Regions from separate parts of the Microbacterium kribbense genome, predicted to be linked through region 3. Evidence: predicted binding sites of a transcription regulator. Region 3 holds the regulator's gene; each other region holds the start of a gene.
What was found. The regulator LexA, encoded in region 3, represses DNA repair genes until DNA is damaged. The targets are predictions, from matches to a motif close to TCGAACANNTGTTCGA.
Positions count from the first base shown of each region.

Region 1: a site for LexA is predicted at 4,402-4,417, ahead of ABD705_RS07425 (HNH endonuclease signature motif containing protein). Genes of this name have one in related genera too.
Region 2: a site for LexA is predicted at 4,816-4,831, ahead of ABD705_RS09840 (HNH endonuclease signature motif containing protein). Genes of this name have one in related genera too.

Region 1 covers NZ_BAABAF010000005.1:32,253-39,741, forward strand. Annotated here, with positions in the region: gene ABD705_RS07405 (DUF4012 domain-containing protein) at 1-633, opposite strand, end outside; gene ABD705_RS07410 (arsenate reductase/protein-tyrosine-phosphatase family protein) at 763-1,356, opposite strand; gene ABD705_RS07415 (endonuclease/exonuclease/phosphatase family protein) at 1,398-2,105, shown strand; gene ABD705_RS07420 (hypothetical protein) at 2,137-2,313, shown strand; gene ABD705_RS07425 (HNH endonuclease signature motif containing protein) at 2,657-4,372, opposite strand; gene ABD705_RS07430 (FAD-binding oxidoreductase) at 4,786-6,159, opposite strand; gene ABD705_RS07435 (carbohydrate ABC transporter permease) at 6,194-7,057, opposite strand; gene ABD705_RS07440 (carbohydrate ABC transporter permease) at 7,054-7,489, opposite strand, start outside.
Region 2 covers NZ_BAABAF010000007.1:80,113-87,601, reverse strand. Annotated here, with positions in the region: gene hutU (urocanate hydratase) at 1-908, shown strand, start outside; gene ABD705_RS09855 (allantoate amidohydrolase) at 919-2,151, shown strand; gene ABD705_RS09850 (formimidoylglutamate deiminase) at 2,148-3,440, shown strand; gene hutI (imidazolonepropionase) at 3,437-4,627, shown strand; gene ABD705_RS09840 (HNH endonuclease signature motif containing protein) at 4,844-6,268, shown strand; gene ABD705_RS09835 (hypothetical protein) at 6,338-6,991, opposite strand; gene ABD705_RS09830 (DUF445 domain-containing protein) at 7,069-7,489, opposite strand, start outside.
Region 3 covers NZ_BAABAF010000003.1:25,983-33,471, forward strand. Annotated here, with positions in the region: gene priA (bifunctional 1-(5-phosphoribosyl)-5-((5-phosphoribosylamino)methylideneamino)imidazole-4-carboxamide isomerase/phosphoribosylanthranilate isomerase PriA) at 1-421, opposite strand, end outside; gene hisH (imidazole glycerol phosphate synthase subunit HisH) at 411-1,076, opposite strand; gene hisB (imidazoleglycerol-phosphate dehydratase HisB) at 1,073-1,684, opposite strand; gene ABD705_RS04680 (histidinol-phosphate transaminase) at 1,681-2,775, opposite strand; gene ABD705_RS04685 (LysM peptidoglycan-binding domain-containing protein) at 2,795-3,154, opposite strand; gene lexA (transcriptional repressor LexA) at 3,420-4,118, shown strand; gene ABD705_RS04695 (alpha/beta hydrolase family protein) at 4,163-6,058, shown strand; gene hflX (GTPase HflX) at 6,021-7,489, opposite strand, start outside.

The DNA.
Region 1 (7,489 bases), on a different contig from region 3:
GGCCGGGGTGGCCTGGTCGATGATGTCGAGCAGGCCACCTATCGAATCATTCACATAGGGAAGCAGCTTCGATCGGTCGATGGTCGAGACCATCGCGTGCGCGCTCGCGAACGCGTCGATGACGCCGGGTAGGGATCGTTGCGCTTCCACGAACGGCCTCAGGTCGATGCCGCCGCCCTTGAGCTTGAGTTTGGCCGGTTGCAGCGTCGCCATCAGCTGCATCGCCGGCGGCAGCGCGCCGTCGACGAGGATGTCGGCGGCCTGAGTCGTCTTCTGCACGGCGCTGATGTTGGCGCCGATCCATGGGATGCGCGTGGCGAAGTCCCACAGCCCGCCGCTGGTGGTCTTCAGGGCGCTCGCCGTGAGCGTCTTGATCTCGCCCGCAGTGCGGTTCAGCCCAGCGGCGTCGTTCTTCCTGACCATGGCCGGAACCAGCGTGATCTTGTCTTTCGCGGCGGTCAGATCGGCTCGTGCGCTGTCGGCCTCATGGAGGAACTGCGCAGCGATTGCGATGCTCGCGATGATTGCGATCACTGCGATGCTGCCGAACGTCCACCACGCCCAGCGATGGCGGCGGCGCGGGCGCGGGGCGCGGCGGCGCGACGAGTCGTGGGCAAAGTGGGGCGAGGTCACCAGGTGATCGTATCGGCGCCGGCGTACGGACGGCTGAGAGAATCCCCACCATGGGCGGGCGTCGACGCGCTGCGCGCAGGATGCCACTCAGGCGAGCGCTGCTTCGGACGCGCTGTGTCGGGATGCCACTCAGACGAGCGCCGCGCGCAGCACCCGTTCGACGACGTCCAGCGCGGGCACCAGCTCCAGCGCCGACTGCTCATAGGTCTCCCACGACCGGCCGTACGGGTCGACCACGTCGTCCTCGCTGGGATCGGCCGGCGGCGGCGTCAGGCCGCGGTGCGAGGCGACCAGTGCCGCGGCAGCGCGCACGCGGGCCGAGGCATCCGCCCCCGCCGCATCGGCGGCGCGGTGCAGATCGTCGTCGGAGATGTCAGCGGCCAACCGCGCGAATTCGCGCACCGTGAACGCGGCGCGCATGCGCGAGGGGGCGAGCTCGACGATCTCGCGGCGGTGGTCGCGCGCCATCGCGAAGATCAGGTCGGGTGTGGTCATGTCGGCTTCGGCGAGCATTCGCGAGCGGTGTGCGGCGGCGGCGTCCGGATCCACCCCGAGCGCCTTCGCGATGGCCTGCGCTTCGACCGGCATCGCAGCTTGGTGCATGCCGTGCGTGCCGGCGCTGCGCACGTGGACGCCGAGGTCGGCCAGGCGAGTGGCCAGCAGCAGCTGCGCCAGGGGCGACCGGCAGATGTTGCCGGTGCAGACCGTGAGTATTTCAAACACCTTGGCCTCCTTCTTGCATCGAAGCCTATGCTGAAAGAACGATGAAGCTCATCTCTTACAACCTGCGCAAACATCGTGCGGCAACCGAACTCTCGGCGCTGGTCGACCGGCACGGGGCCGATCTGCTGTGTCTGCAGGAGTGCGACACCGACGACATCCCGAGCCAGATCGCCGGGTTGCGGCTGGCTGACGCCACGCATCGCAACCGGCTGGGCCTTGCCGTCTACTTCCGCCGCGACATGTACCGTCCGCTGGAGGTGCGCTCGCTGGCGCTGAAGAAGTCGCTGCACGATCGGGTGCTCAAGCCCGCTGAAGAGCGGATGCTGGGGGTGCGCCTGCACGACATCGATCAGGGGCGCGACCTGATCATCGCGTCGTTCCATGCGGCGCCGCTGACGGCGTTGAACCGGTTGCGCCGGGCGCAGATCCGCACGGCGCTGGGGGAGCTGCAAGAGATCGGGCACGGCCTGCCGAGTCTGATGGTGGGGGACTACAACTATCCGGTGTTCAAAGAGAACCTCGGGCAGAAGGTGCGCGAGCAGGGCTATCAGCTGACCCTGAGCGACCGGCGCACGTACACGCGGTATCGCTATTTTCGCGGGCACTACGACTTCGCGACGTCGGCCGGGTTCGACATCGAGCGCATCCGCACCCTGCCGCAGGGGCGCAGTGATCATCTGCCGATTCTGGTGACGGCGAGAATGAGTGCTCCGGCGGCGCGCGAACACGTCGAGATCAAGGTAGCCTGAGAGGCGCACCGACTTTCGGAGGGACGACCGCATGTTCATTCTCTGCTTCCTGCTGTTCATTGCAGGGTTCGCATGCTTTGGATATGCGCCGTTCGTGCCCGGTTGGGAATCGGTCGTCTTCGTGCTGGGTCTGCTGCTCGTCTCGTCGGCCATCGGCATTCCGATGCATCACAACCGGCACGAGCACAAGACCGACCAGCTGCCCTGAGCCTGGTTGATCTGAGCGCCGATGAGGCGCCGAACTCCTTGCCCTTGCTGAACAGTCGTTCGTGTCCTTGCTGAACAGTCGTTCGGTTTGGACATGACCTTTCCGCGGGCCAGCTGATTCGGGGCGTGCTCTGGTGTGGTCTTGGGCGGAGCGGTCAGCTGCCGTAGGGTGTTACCCAGGCGCGTGATCTATCGGGTTGCTCGTCGCGCGGCTCGCTACCGTCGCGTTGGCGCCCTGTTACGGGTGCGGAAGCATTATCCGCGGTGGCCCGGTGTCCGCGGTGACCCGGTGTCCGCGGTGACCCGGTATCGTGGCGACCCCGGTGTCCGCGGTGACCCGGGTGTCATGCGGCCGGTACTCCCTGTGGCTCGGGGTGGAATCTTGGTGCTGGTGGTGGGGTGGTTCGGAACAGGTATTGTCGGGCGAGTCTGGTGGTGAGCACGATCGGTTCGGCCCCGCCGGGCGGGTGGAGGACGAAGTCGTCTTTCCTATGCCGGGTGATCCGCCAGCCGCCGTGGTGCAGTTGCATGTGGTGGAATCGGCATAGCAGGATGCCCCGGTCGATGTCGGTTCTGCCTCCGGTGGCCCAGCCGTCGATGTGGTGCGCTTCGCAGTAGTGGGCGGGCCGGTCGCAGGCGGGCCACCGGCATCCACCGTCTCGGATCGCGAGGGTGAGCTTCTGTTTCGGGGCGAACAGCCGCGCTTCACGGCCCAGGTCGAGCGGATTGCCGGCTGCGTCGGTCAAGCATTCACTGACGCCGGTGTCGCACGCCCGCTGGGTCGCGGCCCAGGCCGGCAGTGTCGTGGTGTCGTCTTGCACCGTGGCGACAGCGGGCTCGCCCCGGTCGGCGGCCGCGGCGGCCTGCTGGGTGATGATGACACGGATCCCGGCCTGCCGGGTGCCGAACACCGTCTCGGCGTCGGCGAGCGCGCCGGCGCGGAGCAGATCGAGGAACAAGTCGTAGGCGAGCTGCTCGGTGGTGCGCGGGTCGTCGATCAGCTGCTGTGCACGGCTCTTTTCGGCGTCGTCGACGAACCGGACCCCGCGGCGGGGTGCGAGGGCGGCGTCGAGGATGGCCTGGACCCATTGCGCGCCGTCGTCGTCGTGGGTGATGTGGGTGTGCCGGATTCCGTCCTTGTCCTTCCAGGTGCGGAACGCGCGCTGTTGGTAGCGCTGCTCGAATCGGCGCTGCGCACCTTCGGGGTCCAGCAGGTCGCGGATCGCGCGCGCTTGCGCGGCGAGGTCTTCGACGGTGCGGCATTGCGCCTCGTCCACGAGCTGGGCGGCCGCGATCTGCCACGCCAGTCGCGCCTGCGCCCGGGCCGCGGACACCAGGGCGTCGATCACGTCCGGTGCCGCCGCGTCTAGATCGTCGCCGGGCGCCGCATCCCCGTCCGCACCGGATGCGGCATCCCCGTCCTGGCCGGGCGCCGCATCCGCATCGTCGCTGTCCGCAGCATCCCCGTCCGTCTCCGATGCCGCGCCGGCGAGGATCGCGGCCGCGTCGATGGTCGGCGGTTCGCCGAGCCCTCGGAGGATCGCATCGTGCTGGGCCGCGGACAACCGTCCCGCCAGCAGCGCCTCGCCCAGTGGCGCGTGCCAGGGACGCGGCGGGCAGGTGTCTCCGGGCACAGTCCCAGTGCCGTCGGCATCACCACCACCACCGGAATCACCATCACTCCCGGCAGCGTCGTCGGTCTCGCCGCCGCCGGCGAGTCCGGCGAACAGGGCCTCACCGGCGCGCACCTGCTTGATCGCGTCAGACCGGGTCGATCCGGTCAGATCTTGCAGCAGCGACGTCGCCGAGTTCTTGCCGTGCTGCTGTGCCAGGCCGGATTGTCCGGCGTGGCGTGTCGACCTGGACGCGGCGACGCCGGTGGCGACCACCTGCACCGTTTCGGCGGCGCGGATCAGCGCGGCGGTCTGCGTCAGCAGCGAGACGACCTGGTCATCGCTGAGCCCCGCGACCAGAGTGGGCAGGCCACCGGCTTCGACATCGGCACCGACCACGCCGCGCAGCATCGCCGCGTGCGCCTCGATATCGGTGAAGATTGCCATACTCCGATCATCTAACCCACCTCCGACATTCGAACCTGATTTCGGTCCCAAATCAGCGGGGTGGAGATCACAGAACGGTAACGGTTTCGCCCGATGCGGCGGGCGGATGCTGCCGGCAGGTTGTCGCCGTGCAGAACTCAGTCGATCCGCCCGGTCATGGGCCGAATCCAGGCATCACCGGGCACCCCGAGCGCGAATCGAAGGAGTTCTGCACCGCACCCCGCCCGCCCGAGAAGAACACCGCCCCGTCCCGGCCAGAGAAGAGCCCCGCACCCGCCCTGCGCCGGCCGCCTTGTCCGCGCCGGCTCACCGCCGACCCGACAAGAACCCCGTCCACCGCCGACCCGACAGAACCCCGTCCCACCGCCGAACCGACAAGGACCCGGCCCACCGCCGACCCGACAAGAACCCCGCTACCGAACAATCACCCCAGGATTCAAGATCCCGCGCGGGTCGAGCGCGGCCTTGATGGTCTGGGTGAGGGCCATCGCGTCTTGGCCCAGCTGGCGTTCGAGCCACGGCTGCTTGAGCCGCCCGATGCCGTGCTCGCCTGAGATCGTGCCGCCCAGCGAGATGGTCAGCGCCATGATGTCGTCGAAGGCCTGCTGCGCGCGCGCGAACGAGTCGGGGTCGGCCCGGTCGAAGACGAGCATCGGATGCGTGTTGCCGTCACCGGCGTGCGCGATCAGCGCGATCACGACGCCGCGGTCCGAAGAGATGCGCTGGATGCCCCGCACGAGGTCGCCCAGTCGCGGCAGCGCGACGCCGGCGTCTTCGAGCAGCATGCTGCCCTTCATCTCGACGGCGGGAACGGCCATTCGCCGGGCCGCGACGAACGCCTCGCCGTCGTCGGGGTCGTCGGTCAGCACGCACTCGGTCGCGCCCGCGTCGAGGCAGATGCGCTCGATCCGGTTCAGCTCGGCAGCGGCCTGGTCGCCCGGCGCATCGGACTGCACGATCAGCATGGCTGCGGCATCCCGGTCCAGGCCCATGTGCGTCAGGTCTTCGACCGCGCCGATCGTGGTGCGGTCCATGAACTCGAGCATCGCGGGTCGCAGCGATGCGCTGATCTGCAGCACCGCCTGCACTGCGGCATCCACCTCCGCGAAAGTCGCCACCAGGCTCGCGGGGCGCTCCGGGGCCGGGATCAGCCGCAGCGTGACCTCGGTGATCACTCCCAGGGTGCCCTCGCTGCCCACGAACAGCTTCGTCAGCGACAGGCCGGCGGCGTCCTTCACGCGATCGCCGCCGAGGGTCAGCGCCCTTCCGTCGGCGAGCACGACGGTCATCCCCAGCACGTAGTCGGTGGTCACCCCGTACTTCACGCAGCACAGGCCCCCGGCGTTGGTGGCCACGTTGCCGCCGATCGAGCAGAACTCGTAGGAGGCGGGGTCGGGCGGGTACCACAGGCCCTGCGCGGCCGCCGCAGCCTTGACCTCCGCGTTGAGCGCCCCGGGCTGTGCATGCACGACCCGTGCGGCGGCGTCGACGCGGACCTCGCGCATCCGGTCGACCGAGAGGATGAGGCATCCGTCGACGGCGGTGCTGCCGCCGGACAGCCCCGACCCGGCGCCGCGTACGACGACCGGGATCGTGTGGGTGGAGGCGACGCGCAGGACCGCCTGCACGTCGGCGGTGCTGGCCGGGCGCACCAGCGCCAGCGGCATCCCCGGCAGCGGACGCTCGGAATGGTCGCGCGAGAAGGCGGCCATCACCTCGGGGTCAACGGTGACCGCACCCGCCGGCAGCAGCGCGGTCAGGTCGGCGACGACTGCCGGTTCGGTCATCCCTTCACCCCGCTCGCGACGACTGCCGGTTCGGTCATCCCTTCACCCCGCTCGAGGCGATCCCCTGCACGAACACGCGCTGCGAGAGCAGGAAGACGATGATCGTCGGGATCGACGCGATCAGCGCACCGGCGAGCACGACGTTCTGGTACTGGAAGCTCATCGTATAGGACATCAGCCGGTTCAGTGTGAGCACGATCGGATACATCGCCTCGGACCGCAGGATCGTCAGCGGCCACAGGAAGTTGTTCCAGGCGAAGACGAACATGAACACGGCGAGGGTGACCACGGCGGGCTTGATCAGCGGCACCACGAACTGCCACACGACGCGCAGCTCGCCGGCGCCGTCGAGCCGCGCCGCGTCGATGAGCTCGTCGGGCACGTCCATCATGAACTGGCGCATCAGGAAGATGCCGAACGGGTTCGCCAGCCAGGGCAGCAGCACACCGAGATAGGAGTCGGCCAGCCCCATCGACGAGACCAGGTAGTACAGCGGCACCAGCGTCACGATCGGCGGCAGGAACATCATGGCCACGACGCCCCAGAACACGAGGTCCTTGCCGCGGAAGTGGTACTTCGCGAACACATAGCCGGCCATTGTGCTGGTGATCACGACCGCGATGGTGGCGCCCCCGGCGATGATCACGCTGTTGAGCATCGACTGCGCGAACGGCACCGCCGTCAGCGCCGTGGTGACCGGGTCGAGCGTCGCGGAGGTCGGAAACCAGGTCGGCGGGATGGTGACGAACTCCTTCGGCGTCTTGAACGCCGAGATCACCAGCCAATACAGCGGGAACAGGGGCACGATCGCGACGAGCGCCAGCAGCGCATACAGCAGCCCCCGCTGCGCGCGCGTCCGGGTGCGCGCAGGCCCGTGCGCGGGACGCCGCCGGCTCATCGCCTTCTCACTTTCAGGATCGTGCCCAGCACTGCCCCGACCACGACGATCATGAGGAACAGCGAGACGGCCAGGGCGCTGGCGCTGCCCGCCTGGCCGTACTGGAATGCCGCGCGCTGGATCTCGAACGAGACCACGTTCGTCGACCCGGCGGGCCCGCCCTGGGTGAGCAGATAGATCGGGTCGAACACCTGGATCGAGTTGATGAAGGTCATCAGAATGACGAACACGAGCGACCGGCTCAGCATCGGGATCGTGATCGACCAGGTCTGCCGGATCACTCCGGCGCCGTCGACGCGCGATGCCTCATACAGGTCGCCGGGGATCTGGGTGAGTCCCGCGACCAGCAGGATCACGTAGTAGCCCAGCATCTGCCACACGTTGAAGATGACCAGCGAGATCATCGCCCAGGAGGGGTCGCTGAGCCAGCCG
Region 2 (7,489 bases), on a different contig from region 3:
CGCGGGGCGTGGCGATCGACATCGTCACCGACCAGACCAGTGCGCACGACCCCCTGGCCTACCTGCCGATCGGCATCAGCGTGGCGGACTGGAAGGCCGAGGCATCCCGCGACCCGGAAGCCTTCACGGCCCGCGCCCGCGCGTCGATGGCCGCCCACGTGGACGCGATGGTCGGATTCCTGGATGCCGGGGCCGCCGTCTTCGACTACGGCAACTCGCTGCGCGCCGAGGCCCAGCTGGGCGGCTGCGAGCGGGCGTTCGCGTTCCCCGGCTTCGTGCCGGCCTACATCCGGCCGCTGTTCTGCGAGGGCAAGGGCCCGTTCCGCTGGGCGGCGCTGTCGGGCGAGGCGGAGGACATCTACAAGACCGACGCCGCCATCAAGGAGCTCTTCCCCGACGACGCGCCGCTGCACCGCTGGCTCGACAAGGCGCGCGAGCGCGTCGAGTTCGAGGGCCTGCCGGCGCGGATCTGCTGGCTCGGCTACCAGGAGCGGCACCTGGCCGGCCTGAAATTCAACGAGATGGTCGCCTCCGGCGAGCTGAAGGCGCCGATCGTGATCGGCCGCGACCACCTGGACGCCGGCTCGGTGGCCTCACCGTATCGCGAGACCGAGGCGATGGCCGACGGGTCGGATGCGATCGCCGACTGGCCGCTGCTGAACGCGCTGCTGAACACGTCGTCGGGCGCGTCGTGGGTCTCGATCCACCACGGCGGCGGCGTCGGCATCGGGCGCTCGATCCACGCCGGGCAGGTGTCCGTCGCCGACGGGACCGCGCTGGCGGCCGCCAAGCTCGCCCGGGTGCTGGTCAACGATCCCGGCTCGGGGGTGATGCGGCACGTGGATGCCGGATACGATCGCGCCAAGGAGGTCGCGCGGCGGCGGGGCCTGCAGGTGCCGATGCTGTGAGGGGACTGAGATGACGGTTGCCGGCCGCCTCGCCGAGATCGCCGACCTCGGACGTGATGCCGAGCGCGGCGGCTACTCCCGCCACCTCTTCGACGCGTCCGATGCGCCGCTGCGTGCGTGGTTCGGCACCAGCGCCGCGGCACTCGGTCTTCAGGTCGACGAGGACCTCGATGCGAACCTCTGGGCATGGTGGATGCCGCAGCCCGGGGCCGTGCGTCAGAACGCGATCGCGACCGGCAGCCATCTGGACTCGGTCCCCGGCGGCGGCGCCTTCGACGGCCCGTTGGGGGTGGCCGGCGCTTTCGAGGCCGTCGCGCAGCTGCAGGGCGGCGGCTTCGCCCCGGCGCGGCCCATCGTCGTGTGCGCGTTCGCCGAAGAAGAGGGATCCCGGTTCGGCCTGCCGTGCCTGGGCACCCGGCTGCTCACCGGCGCCGCCGACGCGGCATCCGCGCTGGCGCGTGTCGACGCCGCCGGCGTCACCCTCGCGCAGGCGTGGCGCGAGTCCGGGCGAGACCCGGCGCAGGTCGGCCCCGATCCCGAGCGACTGGGGCGGTTCGCGGCCTTCGTCGAGCTGCACGTCGAGCAGGGCCGCGACCTCGAAGACCGGGGTGTGCCGGTCTCGACGGCGTCGGCGATCATCCCGCACGGCCGCTGGCGCCTTGAGATCACCGGGGAGGGCAACCACGCCGGCACCACGACGATGGACCGGCGCGCCGACCCCGTGGTCGCCTTCGGCGGCGCCGTGCAGGCGGTGCGCGAAGTCGCGGTGTCGCGGATGCCGGCCTCGCGTGGCACGATCGGCAAGGCGCAGATCATCCCGGGCGGCACCAACGTGATCGCCTCGCGCGTGGTCGCGTGGATGGACCTGCGCGCCTCCACCGACGACGACGTGCGCGAGCAGCATGCCCGCACGATCGAGCGGATCCGTGCCGCGGTGCAGGCGGAAGGCTGCACGCTCGAGGTGCACGAGGAGTCGTTCTCCGCCCGCGTCGACTTCGACGACGCGCTCACCGCGCGCATCACCGCCGCGCTCGAGCCCGAGTTCGGGCCGGTTCCCGCCATCCCCACCGGAGCCGGCCATGACGCCGGCATCCTGTCGGCAGTGCTGCCCACGGCGATGATCTTCGTGCGCAATCCCACCGGCGTCTCGCACGCACCGGGCGAAGATGCACGCGACGAGGACTGCGAAGCCGGTGCCCGCGCGCTGGCGGCGACGCTGCGAATGCTGGCGGGCCCGGCATGACCGCGCTCACGTCGGCGCATGCCGCTGCGGCCCTGATCGACGGCGCGTTCGCGGCCGACGTGCGGATCACCGCGCACGACGGGGTGATCACGGGGCTCGCCGCCGGCGGTGACGCGCAGCCGGGCGACACGCGGCTCGGGGTGGTCGCGCCCGGGTTCGTCAATGCGCATTCGCATGCGTTCCACCGGCTGCTGCGCGGGCGCACCCACGGCGGGGGCGGCGACTTCTGGGTGTGGCGCGAAGAGATGTACCGCGCGGCGGCTTCCCTCACCCCCGACTCGTATCGGGCGCTGGCCGAGCAGGTGTTCCTCGAGATGCGCGACGCCGGCTGCACGGCGGTGGGGGAGTTCCACTACGTGCACCACCGGGCAAACGGCACGCCGTACACCGGCCACGCGATGGAGCTGGCGCTGGCGGATGCCGCCGTGGCCGCAGGCATCCGTCTCGTGCTGCTGGACGCGTGCTACCTGCGCGGCGGTGTCGGCCTCGACCTGTCCGAGCGCCAGCGGCGCTTCGGCGACGCCGATGCGCACGCGTGGCTCGTGCGCTGGCAGTCGCTGCGCGATGCGGTGGCCGCCGATGTGCGCCGGCGGGCGCTGGTGACGGTCGGGGCGGCGGTGCACTCGGTGCGGGCGGTGACGCCCGACGACCTCGCGGTGGTCGCCCGGGAGCTGCCGGCCGACGTGCCGCTGCACGTGCACCTGTCGGAGCAGGTCGCCGAGAACGATGCGTGCCTGCAGGCGTACGGCCTGACCCCCACGGGTCTGCTGGCCGAACAGGGGCTGCTGCGGCCGACGCTGACGGCGGTGCACGCGACGCACCTGACAAGCGCCGACATCGCCCTGCTCGGCGAGGCAGGCGCCTCGATCGTGATGTGCCCGACGACCGAAGCCGACCTCGGCGACGGCATCGGGCCCGCACCCGAACTGCGCGGGGCCGGCGCCACGCTGTCGATCGGATCGGATCAGCACGCCGTCATCGACCCGTTCGAAGAAGTCGCCCGGCTCGAGCTCGACCAGCGCCTGCGTGCGCGCCGGCGCGGCATCTTCACGCCCGCGCAGCTGTGGCACGCGGGCAGCGTCGGCGGCGCGCGGGCGCTGGGGCTGCCGGGCGGGGCGGTGGATGTCGCCGGGCTGCGCGTGGGCGATCCGTTCGACGTCGTCGAGATCGATGCCGACACCGTGCGCACCCGGGGGAGCGGGCTGCTGCAGCTGCCGCTGGTCGCCCGGGCGGGCGACGTCACCGCGACCATCGTCGGCGGCATCCTGACCCGAAGGGGGCCGGCATGAGCATCCTCATCACGAACATCGGCGAGCTCACGACGAACGTGGCTGCCGGCTCCGACGCGTGCGGCACCCTCGTCGACGCCGCCGTGCTCATCGAGGGCTCGCACATCGCCTGGGTCGGGCCCGCCGACCAGGCGGCCGAGCGAGCGCGGCGAGACGACGCGTCCGGGACCCGCACGGTCGTCGACGCCCGCGGTCGTGCGGTCATCCCGGGCTTCGTCGACAGCCACAGCCACCTCGTCTTCGGCGGCGAGCGTTCGGCCGAGTTCGCCGCCCGAATGGCCGGCCAGCCGTATTCCGCCGGTGGCATACGCACGACGGTGACGGCGACCCGCTCGGCGACTGACGATGAGCTGCGCCGGCGCCTGGCCGGACTCGTGACCGAGCTGCACGCGCAGGGCACCACGACGATCGAGATCAAGACCGGGTACGGACTGACCGTGCACGATGAGGCGCGTCTGGCGCGGCTGGCCGCCGAGGTCACCCCCGAGGTCACCTACCTCGGCGCGCACGTGGTCCCCGTCGAGTACGTCCACGATCGCGCCGGGTACGTCGATCTGGTGTGCGGCCCGATGCTGGCCGCATGCGCGCCGCACGCGAAGTGGGTGGACGTGTTCTGCGAGACCGGCGCGTTCACCGCCGACGAGTCGCGGCGCATCCTCGAGGCCGGCATCGCCCACGGCCTGGTGCCGCGCGTGCACGGCAACCAGCTCGGCGCGGGTCCCGGTGTGCGGCTGGCCGTCGCCCTGGGCGCGGCATCCGTCGACCACTGCACTTTTCTCACGGATGAGGATGTCGCGGCCCTCGCGGCCTCGGACACCGTGGCGACGCTGCTGCCCGGCGTGGAATTCTCGACCCGCCACCCGTACCCCGACGCGCGCCGGCTCATCGACGCGGGCGCGACCGTCGCGATCGCGTGCGACTGCAACCCGGGGTCGAACTTCTCCAGCTCGATGCCGCTGATGGTCGCCCTCGCCGTGCGCGAGATGAGGATGACGGTGCCCGAGGCGATCTGGGCCGCGACCGCGGGCGGTGCCCGGGCCCTGCGCCGCGACGACATCGGCGTGCTGGCCATGGGAAAGCGGGCCGACCTCGTGGTGCTCGGTGCGCCCAGCCGCACCTACCTCGCCTACCGCGCAGGCGTGCCGCAGATCGACTCCGTGTACAAGGACGGCGTGCAGGTCGGCTGATCCGCATATGTGACGCTCACGACGCGAATGTTCTCGACGTGGGATGTCGGGGGCCGGTGGGACGATATGGATGTTCGATAGTGGATGCCCCGACGCTATGAGTCCGTTGACGGGATAGAAGCCATGAAATCGCGGAATGAGCCACTTGGAGATCGCAGATAGGTACGATAGTATGAGGGTGCTCAGGTTCGAAACAGTGATCGATCGGAGAGCATCGTGGACGCAGCATCGGACGGGGTGTCCCCGGTCGTTTCGCAGCTGGATGGGCTGATCGACAGTCTGGGCGGTGCGCGTGCCCTGGCCGCGAACGCGTTCGCGACGGAGATGTACTTCTTCGCGAATGTCGCCGACATGGTCCAGCAGCGGGAGAGAGAACGCGCCGCCCGGCAGGACACGGGCGCGAAGGTGTCCGCGTCCCAGCTGGCGATGCGGGAGATCTACGCGGAGATCGGCGCCGCGCTACGGCTGTCGGAGTTCCAGGTGACCGCCCGCGTCAATCAGGCCCACACTCTGGCGCACAAGTTCTATGACACGTTGCGGGATGCAAGCAGTGGGCTCCTTTCGCCGCAGCATGCGCAGACCATCGCGGAGGTCGGTGGTGATCTGGATGATGACACTCTCCGTGGTGAGTATGAGCGTCTCGCGTTGGACATGGCGAGTGAGCTGACGCCGTCCCAGTTGCGGGACGCGCTGGAGTCAGTGGTGAACCAGCTGGACCCGGAGGGCACGCAGGAGCGCATCCGGCAGGCCGTCGCCCGACGCAGCGTCCGCAAACGCGCGGCGGGGCCCGGGGTGGGACAGTTGATCGTGACCGGTCCCGCGGCCGAGATCGAGGGTGCGTACCACCGGCTGCGCGACATCGCCGCACAAGTGCAGGCCGACAACGAAGCCGACGTGGCTGAGCACGCCGCCGCCGAAGCCGCACGTGAAGCCGTCGAGGGTGCGGGTGGGCCGAGCGGGTCGGGTTTCGTGGCCGATGATCGTACTCGAGGCCAGATCATGGCTGATGTGGCGTTGGATCTGTTGTTGACGTCCGCCCCGGACGGGCATGGCACCACCGAGCAACGCAGAACCGGGCTGGGCGCGATCCGGGCGACGGTGAACATCACCGTCCCCGCCGCGACCCTCACCACCGCGGGGGTCGGCGGTGCGCAGCTGGTGGGTGTCGGTGCCATCGATGACAAGACGGCGCGGCGCCTGGCCGGCACATCGGACACCTGGTACCGGTTCTTCATCGACCCGGCCACGGGGGTGCCGGTCAGTGTCGACAAACGGCATCCCTGCACGGCGCAGAAACGACTTCTGCGGGCTCGGGACGAGCATTGTCGATTCCCGGGCTGCCGACGGCCCGCCGAGAAATGCGACATCGACCATACGATCGCGCACCAGAATGGTGGTCCTACCGCGTTGTGGAATCTCGGCGACTTCTGCAAGCGCCATCACACCGTCAAGCACCACACCGACTGGACCGTGCAGCAACTGCCCGGCGGGGTGTTGCGTTTCATCGCACCTACGCGCCGCGTCCACACCACCCGACCACCCGGCGCCGTCAGATTCGTCCCCGACGATGTGCGACGCGCCACGCGACCACCCGGGTACGCCGATCCCCCTGTGCCCGAAGGCGATCCCGCACCCTTCTGAACGACACTCGAAGACGGTGGCGGCGGCACGGTCCACGAGCGCCGCGCCGAGGTGCGCGCCCGCACGGGCTCAGGCCCGAGCGGGCAGCAGCACGACCTCGCGGGTGCGGTCGGGCCACAGCACGGTGATCGCGTGGCCTCCGTCGGGGGCGGGCGCGAGCTCCACCTCGGGGATCGACAGCCCGGTGCGCAGGATGCGTATCGGCTTCTTGCCGCTGTCGGCGCTCTTCTCCTCGATCTGCGGCACCGCCGGGTCTTCGGCTCCCAGCCGCACCGCGATGATCATCGGGAAGCCCGTCGGCGGGTCGAGCACCGTCGCCGACGGCAGCGGCGACGGGCCGCCGGCGACGGCGAGCTCGCCGTCCCACGGCACGAGCATCCGCACCTCGGTGTGCACCGGCGTGCCATCGGCGTCGACGCGCACGTCGACGCCCTGGTGCACGTCGGTGATCGCCGGCTGTGCCCCGTCTGTCGCAGGCACGGCGTGCCCGGTCAGCCGCACTCCGTGCACGGCGTCATTCGCCGAGCCGCCGGCAGTGCTGTCGATGCGCAGCATCCGCAGCTGCCAGTCGCCGCGCGTCGCCGTGGCGGCCGTGATCACCACCGGCCCGAGCCGGCCGTCGAGCTCGGCCCATGGCAGCCACTCGGTCACCGCGCCGTCCGCGCCGAGCACGCCGGCGGCGTTGGCCGGCAGCCCCGCCGAATCCACGATCGCCGCGCTCATCCGCGCGGAACCTCGACATGACGCACGAGCGCAAGAGAGACCATGCCTCCATCATGCCGTCTCGCCCGGGTCGGATCTCACCCCAGTACCAGCTGCGCCACGGTGTAGATCGCCACGCCCGCCAGCGCCCCGATCACCGTGCCGTTCAGGCGGATGTACTGCAGGTCGCGGCCCACCATCAGCTCGATCTTCTCGGTCGTCTCGGCGGCATCCCACCGCTCGACGGTGTCGGTGATGATCGAGGCGATGTCGTGCCGGTAGCGGTCGACGGCGAACACGGCGGCATCGGTCACCCAGCCGTCCACGCGCCGCGCCAGCGCGGCCTCCGTCGTCAGCCGGTCGCCGATGTCGATCAGCGCGGCACGGGCGCGCTGACGCAGCCCGCTGCCCGGGTCGGCGAGGGATGCCAGCAGCCCGCTCTTGGCGGTCTCCCACGTGCGCGCCGCCAGCTCGCGCACCCGCGGGCTGTCGAACATCGCCGACTTGGCGTCTTCGACG
Region 3 (7,489 bases):
CGCGCACGTCGAGGCCGACGGCGATCGCGTCGCCGTAGCGGCCGATCACGTTGGCCGCCCACTCCGGGTTCTCCAGCGCTGCCGTGCCGAGGTTGATGCGGGTGGCGCCGGACTCCAGCGCCGCCTCCAGCGTCGCGTCGTCGCGGATGCCACCAGAGAGCTCGACGTTCACGCCGCGGGCCTGTTTGATGACCTTGCGCAGCGTCGCGGTGTTGTTGCCGCGCCCGAATGCGGCGTCCAGGTCGACGAGGTGGATCCACGTCGCACCCTGACGCACCCACTCCATGGCCGCATCCACCGGATCGCCGTAATCGGTCTCGCTGCCGGCCACGCCCTGGGTGAGGCGCACGGCCTTGCCGTCGGCGACATCGACGGCGGGAAGCAGGATCAGGTCGGGGGTGGCTGCGAATTCACTGGGCACAAGGTCCCAGACTAGCCCCGCCGAGCCCGCCGATCCAATTGGCGAGCAGCCTGATGCCGGCCGCCCCCGACTTCTCGGGGTGGAACTGGGTCGCCGACAGCGGCCCATTCTCCACCGCCGCCAGGAACGGTCCGCCATAGCTGCACCAGGTCAGCGCCGCCGGGGCGAACGGCTCGTGCACGTCCAGGTTCCACGCGGTGGCGGCGAAGGAATGCACGAAGTAGAAGCGCTCGGCTTCGATTCCTGCGAACAGCCGGCTGTTCGGGTCGGGCTGCACGGTGTTCCAGCCCATGTGCGGCAGCACCGGGGCATCCAGCTCGGTGATCGTACCGGGCCACTCGCCCAGCCCCTCGGTGTCGACGTCGCGCTCGAGCCCGCGCTCGAACAAGATCTGCATGCCCACGCAGATGCCCAGCACCGCCCGGCCTCCGGCCAGGCGCCGGTCGATCAGCTCGTCGCCGCGGCTCGCGCGCAGCGCGCCCATGACGGCGGCGAACGCGCCGACACCGGGGACCACCAGGCCGTCGGCATCCATCACCAGGCCGCGGTCGGCGGTCAGCCGCGCGTCGGCGCCGGCGGCGGCCAGCGCCTTGACCGCCGAGTGCACATTGCCGGACCCGTAGTCCAGTACCGCGACCAGCGGCCTGTCGGTCACAGCGCTCCCTTGGTGCTGGGAATGCCGACCACCTGCGCGTCGAACGCCTTGGCCTGACGGAACGCCCGGGCGAACGCCTTGAACTCGGCCTCGGCGATGTGGTGCGGGTCGCGACCCGAGATCACGCGCACGTGCGTGGTGAGCCCCGCATGGAAGGCGATCGCCTCGAACGAGTGGCGCACCAGCGACCCGGTGAAGTGGCCGCCGATCAGGTGCAGCTCGAACCCGGCCGGCTCGCCGTCGTGCACCAGGTAGGGGCGGCCGCTGATGTCGACGACGGCCTGCGCGAGCGCCTCGTCCAGCGGCACCAGCGCGTCGCCGTAGCGGGAGATGCCGCTCTTGTCGCCCAGCGCCGCGCCTATGGCCTGACCGAGCACGATGGAGATGTCTTCGACGGTGTGGTGCACGTCGATGTCGGTGTCACCGGAGGCGCGCACCGTCAGGTCGGTCAGGGAGTGCTTGGCGAATGCGGTCAGCAGGTGATCGAAGAACGGGACGCTGGTGTCGATCCGTCCCACGCCCGTGCCGTCCAGGTCGAGTTCGAGCTCGACCGCCGACTCGCTGGTGGTGCGGGTGCGCGACGCGACGCGGGATCCGGCGGTGGTCATGATGCCGAGTCTAGCGAGGCCAGGGCATCCAGGAACGCGCTGGTCTCCTCCTCCGTGCCGGCGGTGACCCGCAGGCTGCGCGGCAGCCCGATGTCGCGGATCAGCACGCCGCGCTCGTACAGGGCCTGCCACGTCGCCGCGGGGTCTTCGACGCCGGAGAACAGCACGAAGTTGCTCCACGACTCGTAGGGTCGGTAGCCCAGCGCCGCCAGCGTGGCCGAGATGCGATCACGCTGGCCGACGATGTCGGCCACGGCGGCCAGCATGGTCGGCGCGTGCCGCAGTGCCGCGGATGCGGCGGCCTGCGTGAGTGCGCTGAGGTGATAGGGCAGCCGTACCAGCCGCAGTGCATCGATCAGGGCCGGGTCGGCGGCGAGGTAGCCGACCCGGGCGCCGGCGAATGCGAACGCCTTGCTCATCGTGCGCGAGACCACCATCCGCTCGCGGCCGGGCAGCAGGGTGAGCGCCGAGCGCTCACCCGCCGGCGCGAACTCGAAGTAGGCCTCGTCGACGATCACGATTCCCTCGGATGCCGCGTACACGGCCTCGATGACGTCGATCGGCAGCGGGGTGCCGGTGGGGTTGTTCGGTGCGCACAGCATCACGACATCCGGCCGGGCCGCGGCCACTTGGGCGGCCGCGGACTCGGCGGTCAGGGTGAAGTCCACGCCCCGCTCCCCCGCGACCCAGGTGCCGCCGGTGCTGCGGGTCAGCAGCGGATACATCGAGTAGGTCGGTGCGAATCCGAACACCGTCCGCCCCGGGCCGGCGAAGGCCTGCAGCAGGTGCTGGAGCACTTCATTCGACCCGTTGCCGGCCCAGATCTGGTCGGCGCTCAGGCCGTGCCCCAGGTAGTCGGCGAAGCCCTCGCGCAGCAGTGTGAACTCGCGGTCGGGATAGCGATTGACGTCGCGCAGCGCAATGGCCACGGCGTCCAGGATGTCGTCCGCGACGTCTTTGGGAACCGGATGCGTGTTCTCGTTGACGTTCAGTGCGACCGGCAGCGGCGCCTGCGGCGCGCCGTACGGAGTCATGCCGCGCAGATCATCGCGGATGGGCAGGTCTTCTAACCGGGGTCTCACCCCTCCCATCGTAGAGCGCTGCGGCGGCTCAGCCGGCCGGGGCGTACTCGACGGGCAGCGCCAGCTTCTCGCCGGGGACGAGCACGGCACCTTCGAGGGCGTTCAGGCTCACGATCGCGTCCACCACGTCGCGCGGGTCGGCGCCCGGTGCCACGCGCTGCGCGATCGACCACAGCGAATCGCCAGCGACGACGGTCACGGTCGAGAAGCTGCCGGAGGGCGCCCCCGCATCGCGCGAGGCCAGCGCCGACCCGCCGCCGAGCACGGCGACGAAGATGGCGGCGGCAAGGGGCAGCGCCACCAGACCGGCCAGCACCCGTCGACCGCGGACCGTCAGGCGCAGGTGCGTCGTCGTGCGTGCTGTCGATGCCATCGCGATGGTGGTCATGGCTCCTCCTGGGTGTGGACAGATTCGGATCGGACGCTCGGGCGGGAGCACCCGATCCGAATCTTCATTCCGAATCTAGCTTCGATTGTATAGACTGTCAACAGGTCTCCGTGTGCGAATCGGATCGAAGGCGACACGCGAGGCGGATGCCGTCGATCCGGTCTTCAACCGGATACCGTTTCGATAGGGACACCCCATCACCAACCTCCGACATTCGAAGAAGCTGCACCGGCGACCAGGCCGGGCCAGAACACAGGGAGCTGACATGAGCGAGGCAACGCACGAGTCCACGGCGGCCGAGCCGGCGGTGCGTCGGACCCGCCGGCGCAAGAGCCTGAGCGATCGGCAGATGGCGATCCTCGAGGTCATCCAGCGCTCCATCGCGCGGTACGGCTATCCGCCGAGCATGCGCGAGATCGGCGATGCGGTGCAGCTGAAGTCCCTGTCCAGCGTCACGCATCAGCTGAACCAGCTCGAGCTGAGCGGCTACCTGCGCCGCGATGCCGGCAAGACGCGCGCCATGGAGGTGCTGATCGACCTGCCGGGCATCTCCGGCGAGAACCCCGCCGACTCGGCGCCCACTCTCGGCGACGCGGCGCTGGTGCCGCTGGTCGGGCACATCGCCGCCGGCGTGCCGATCACGGCCGAGCAGCAGGTCGAGGAGATCTTCCCCCTGCCCCGTCAACTGGTGGGCAAGGGCGAGCTGTTCATGCTGAAGGTGCAGGGCGAGTCGATGATCGACGCCGCGATCTGCGACGGCGACTGGGTCGTCATCCGGTCGCAGGCCACCGCCGAGAACGGCGACATCGTCGCCGCGATGCTCGACGGCGAGGCGACCGTGAAGACGTTCCGCCAGCGCGACGGGCACACCTGGCTGCTGCCGCGCAACTCGGCGTTCGAGCCGATCCTCGGCGACGACGCCGTCGTGCTGGGCAAGCTCGTCGCAGTGCTGCGCGCGGTCTGATCCGCCGCGGCCACGGGGCACAGGCCACCGGCTAGCGTGGAGGCATGCCTCAGACCCTTCGCTACGGCACCTGGCCCTCCCCGATCACCGCTGCGGTGGCCGCGTCGGCCGCTCCGCGCCGCGACGGCGCGCGGTTCGTCGGCGACGACATCTGGTGGGGTGAGTCCGTGCCCGCCGAGGGCGGGCGGATGACGGTGCTCTCGCGCCGCCGCGGCGTGCTGCTGCCGGCACCCTGGAACGTCGGCTCGCGCGTGCACGAGTACGGCGGCGGCGCGTGGGCGGCCGCGCCCGACGGCCGGCTGTTCTTCGTGGAGCGCACCGACCAGTGCGTGTGGGAGCTGCCCGTGGGCTCTGCCCCGCGCCGGCTGACACCCCCGGACGCCGGACAGCGCTACGGCGGCCTGAGCTGGCAGCAGGGGCGGCTGCTCGCCGTGCGCGAGACGCACACCGGCGCCGCCGTGCCGACCCGTGACATCGTCGAGATCGTGCTGGGCGATGAGTCCACCGTGCTCTCACTGGCCGCTGGCAGCGACTTCGTCGCGCATCCGGCGCTGTCGGCCGACGGCACGCGCCTGGCCTGGATCGCCTGGGATCACCCCGACATGCCGTGGGACCGCACCCGGCTGCGGGTGGGCCGGCTCGGCGCGGGGGCGGTCGCCGACGCCATCACGATCGCGGGCGGCCAGACCGCCGCCGTGCAGCCGGTCTGGGTGGGTGCCGACGAGCTGCTCTATGCAGATGACCCCACCGGCCGGTGGAACCTGTGGCGGGTCGCGCTCGGCTCGGCCGCCCACGTCGTGGCGCCGGCCGACGCCGACACCGGCGGACCGATCTGGGTGCTGGGCACCCGCTGGTTCCAGCCGCTGGCCGACGGTCGCATCGTCGCGGTGCGCACCAACGGCGCCGACCAGGTCGTCGTGCTCGATCCGGCGACCGGCTCGGACCGCGCGCTGCCGCTGGACGCGACCGCGAACGTGTCGATCGAAGACGCCCGCGGCACCCGCGTGCTGCTGACCGCGGCGGGCCTGGACGGCCCGCCCGCGGTGTGGCTGGTGGACGTGGACCGGCCCGGCCACGCCGAGCGGGTGACTGCCGACGCGGCGGGCTGGGGCCCGGAGTGGACCCCGCGGCCGCGCGCGGTGACCTTCGCCGGGCCGCACGGACCGGTGCACGCGTTCGACTATCCGCCCACGAGCCCCGAGACCACCGCCCCGGCCGGCGAGCTGCCTCCCTATGTCGTGTTCGTGCACGGCGGGCCCACCTCGCACACCGCCCCCGCGGCCGCGGCGAAGACCGCCTTCTTCACGAGCCGCGGCATCGGCGTGCTCGACGTGAACTACGGCGGGTCGACCGGATACGGGCGCGCCTACCGCGAGCGGCTGCGTGGTCAGTGGGGCGTGGTCGACGTCGACGACGTCGCCGCCGCGGCGGCCGGCCTCGCCGCCGAGGGCCGGGCCGACCCCGCACGCCTGGCGATCGAGGGCGGCTCGGCCGGCGGCTGGACGGTGCTCGGCGCCCTGACCGGCACGGACGTGTTCGCGGCCGGGATCTCGCGGTACGGGGTCGGCGACGCGCGCATGCTGCAGGCCGAGACGCACGACTTCGAGGCCCGCTATCTGGACGGGCTGATCGGACCGCTGCCAGAGGCCGAGGAGCTCTACGCGCAGCGGTCGCCGCTGTCGCACCCCGAGCGGTTCGGGGTGCCGGTGCTGCTGCTGCAGGGCGCCGACGACCCGGTGGTGCCGCCGTCGCAGGCCGAGGCGATCCGCGACGCCCTGGCTGCGCAGCACATCCCGCACGCATACGTGCTGTACCCGGGTGAGTCGCACGGGTTCCGGCGCGCCGAGACCGTCGCCGACGCGCTGGAGAAGGAGCTGGCCTTCCTGGGCGCCGTGTTCGGGTTCAGTCCCGCCGGGGTTGCGCCGCTTGATCTGGACTGATCGCGTACGGCGCCAGCTGGGCGGCCAGATGGCGTCCGACGTGGGCGTGCAGCAGCGTGCCGCCCGGCTCGTGCCGCTCGGTCAGCAGCATCCCGCTCTCGTGCACGGCCGAGACGAGGTCGCCGCGGTCATACGGCACCAGCGCGGTGATCTCCACCGCCGGCAGCGGCAGCGCCCGCTCGATCGCGGTGCGCAGCGCGTCGATGCCCTCGCCCGTGCGCGAGGAGACGAACAGCGCGGCCGGCTCCAGCCCCCGCAGCACCAGTCGGGTGTTGTCGTCGACCAGGTCGGCCTTGTTGAAGACGACGAGTTCGCGGATGTCGCGCCCGCCGACGTCGCCGATCACGTCGCGCACGGTGGCCAGCTGCGCCGCCGGATCGGGATGAGCGGCGTCGACGACGTGCACGATGACGTCGGCGTCGGCGACCTCTTCGAGCGTGGAGCGGAACGCCTCGACCAGCTGGTGCGGCAGGTTGCGCACGAAGCCGACCGTGTCGGTGAGCGTGTAGACCCGCCCGTCGGCGGCCTCGCTGCGCCGCACCGTGGCATCCAGCGTCGCGAACAGGGCGTTCTCGACCAGCACGCCGGCGCTGGTGAGGCGGTTGAGCAGGCTCGACTTGCCGGCGTTGGTGTAGCCGGCGATCGCGACCGACGGGATCGAGTGGCGCTTGCGCTCGGCGCGCTTGGACTCGCGGGCCGGGCCGAACTCCTTGATGTGGCGGCGCAGCTGCGCCATCCGGGTGCGGATGCGGCGGCGGTCGAGTTCGATCTTGGTCTCACCGGGGCCGCGCGAGCCCATGCCGGCCCCGCCGGCGCCGACTTGGCCGCCGGCCTGCCGGCTCATCGAGTCACCCCAGCCGCGCAGCCGCGGCAGCAGGTATTCGAGCTGGGCGAGCTCGACCTGCGCCTTGCCCTCGCGGCTCTTGGCGTGCTGGCTGAAGATGTCGAGGATGACGGTGGTCCGGTCGATGACCTTGACCTTCACGACATCCTCCAGCGCACGACGCTGGCTCGGGGCGAGCTCGGTGTCGGCGATCACGGTGTCGGCACCGAGGGCGGCGACCGTGTCGCGCAGCTCCTGCGCCTTGCCGCGGCCGACGTAGGTCGCCGGGTCGGGGTGCGGGCGGCGCTGCAGCAGCCCGTCGAGCACGACCGCTCCTGCCGTCTCGGCGAGCGCGGCGAGCTCGCGCAGCGAGTTCTCGGCGTCTTCGGTGGCGCCCTGCGGGTGCACGCCCACGAGCACGACGTTCTCCAACCGCAGCTGCCGGTACTCGACCTCGGTGACGTCCTGCAGCTCGGTGGACAGTCCGCCCACCCGGCGCAGCGCGGCGCGCTCCTGGCGGTCCCACTGCTCGCCGTCCGTGTCGGCGCCGGTGGCGGTGGCGTCGTCCTGCAGCGCCTGGGCTGCACCGAAAAGCCGCACTCCGGAGT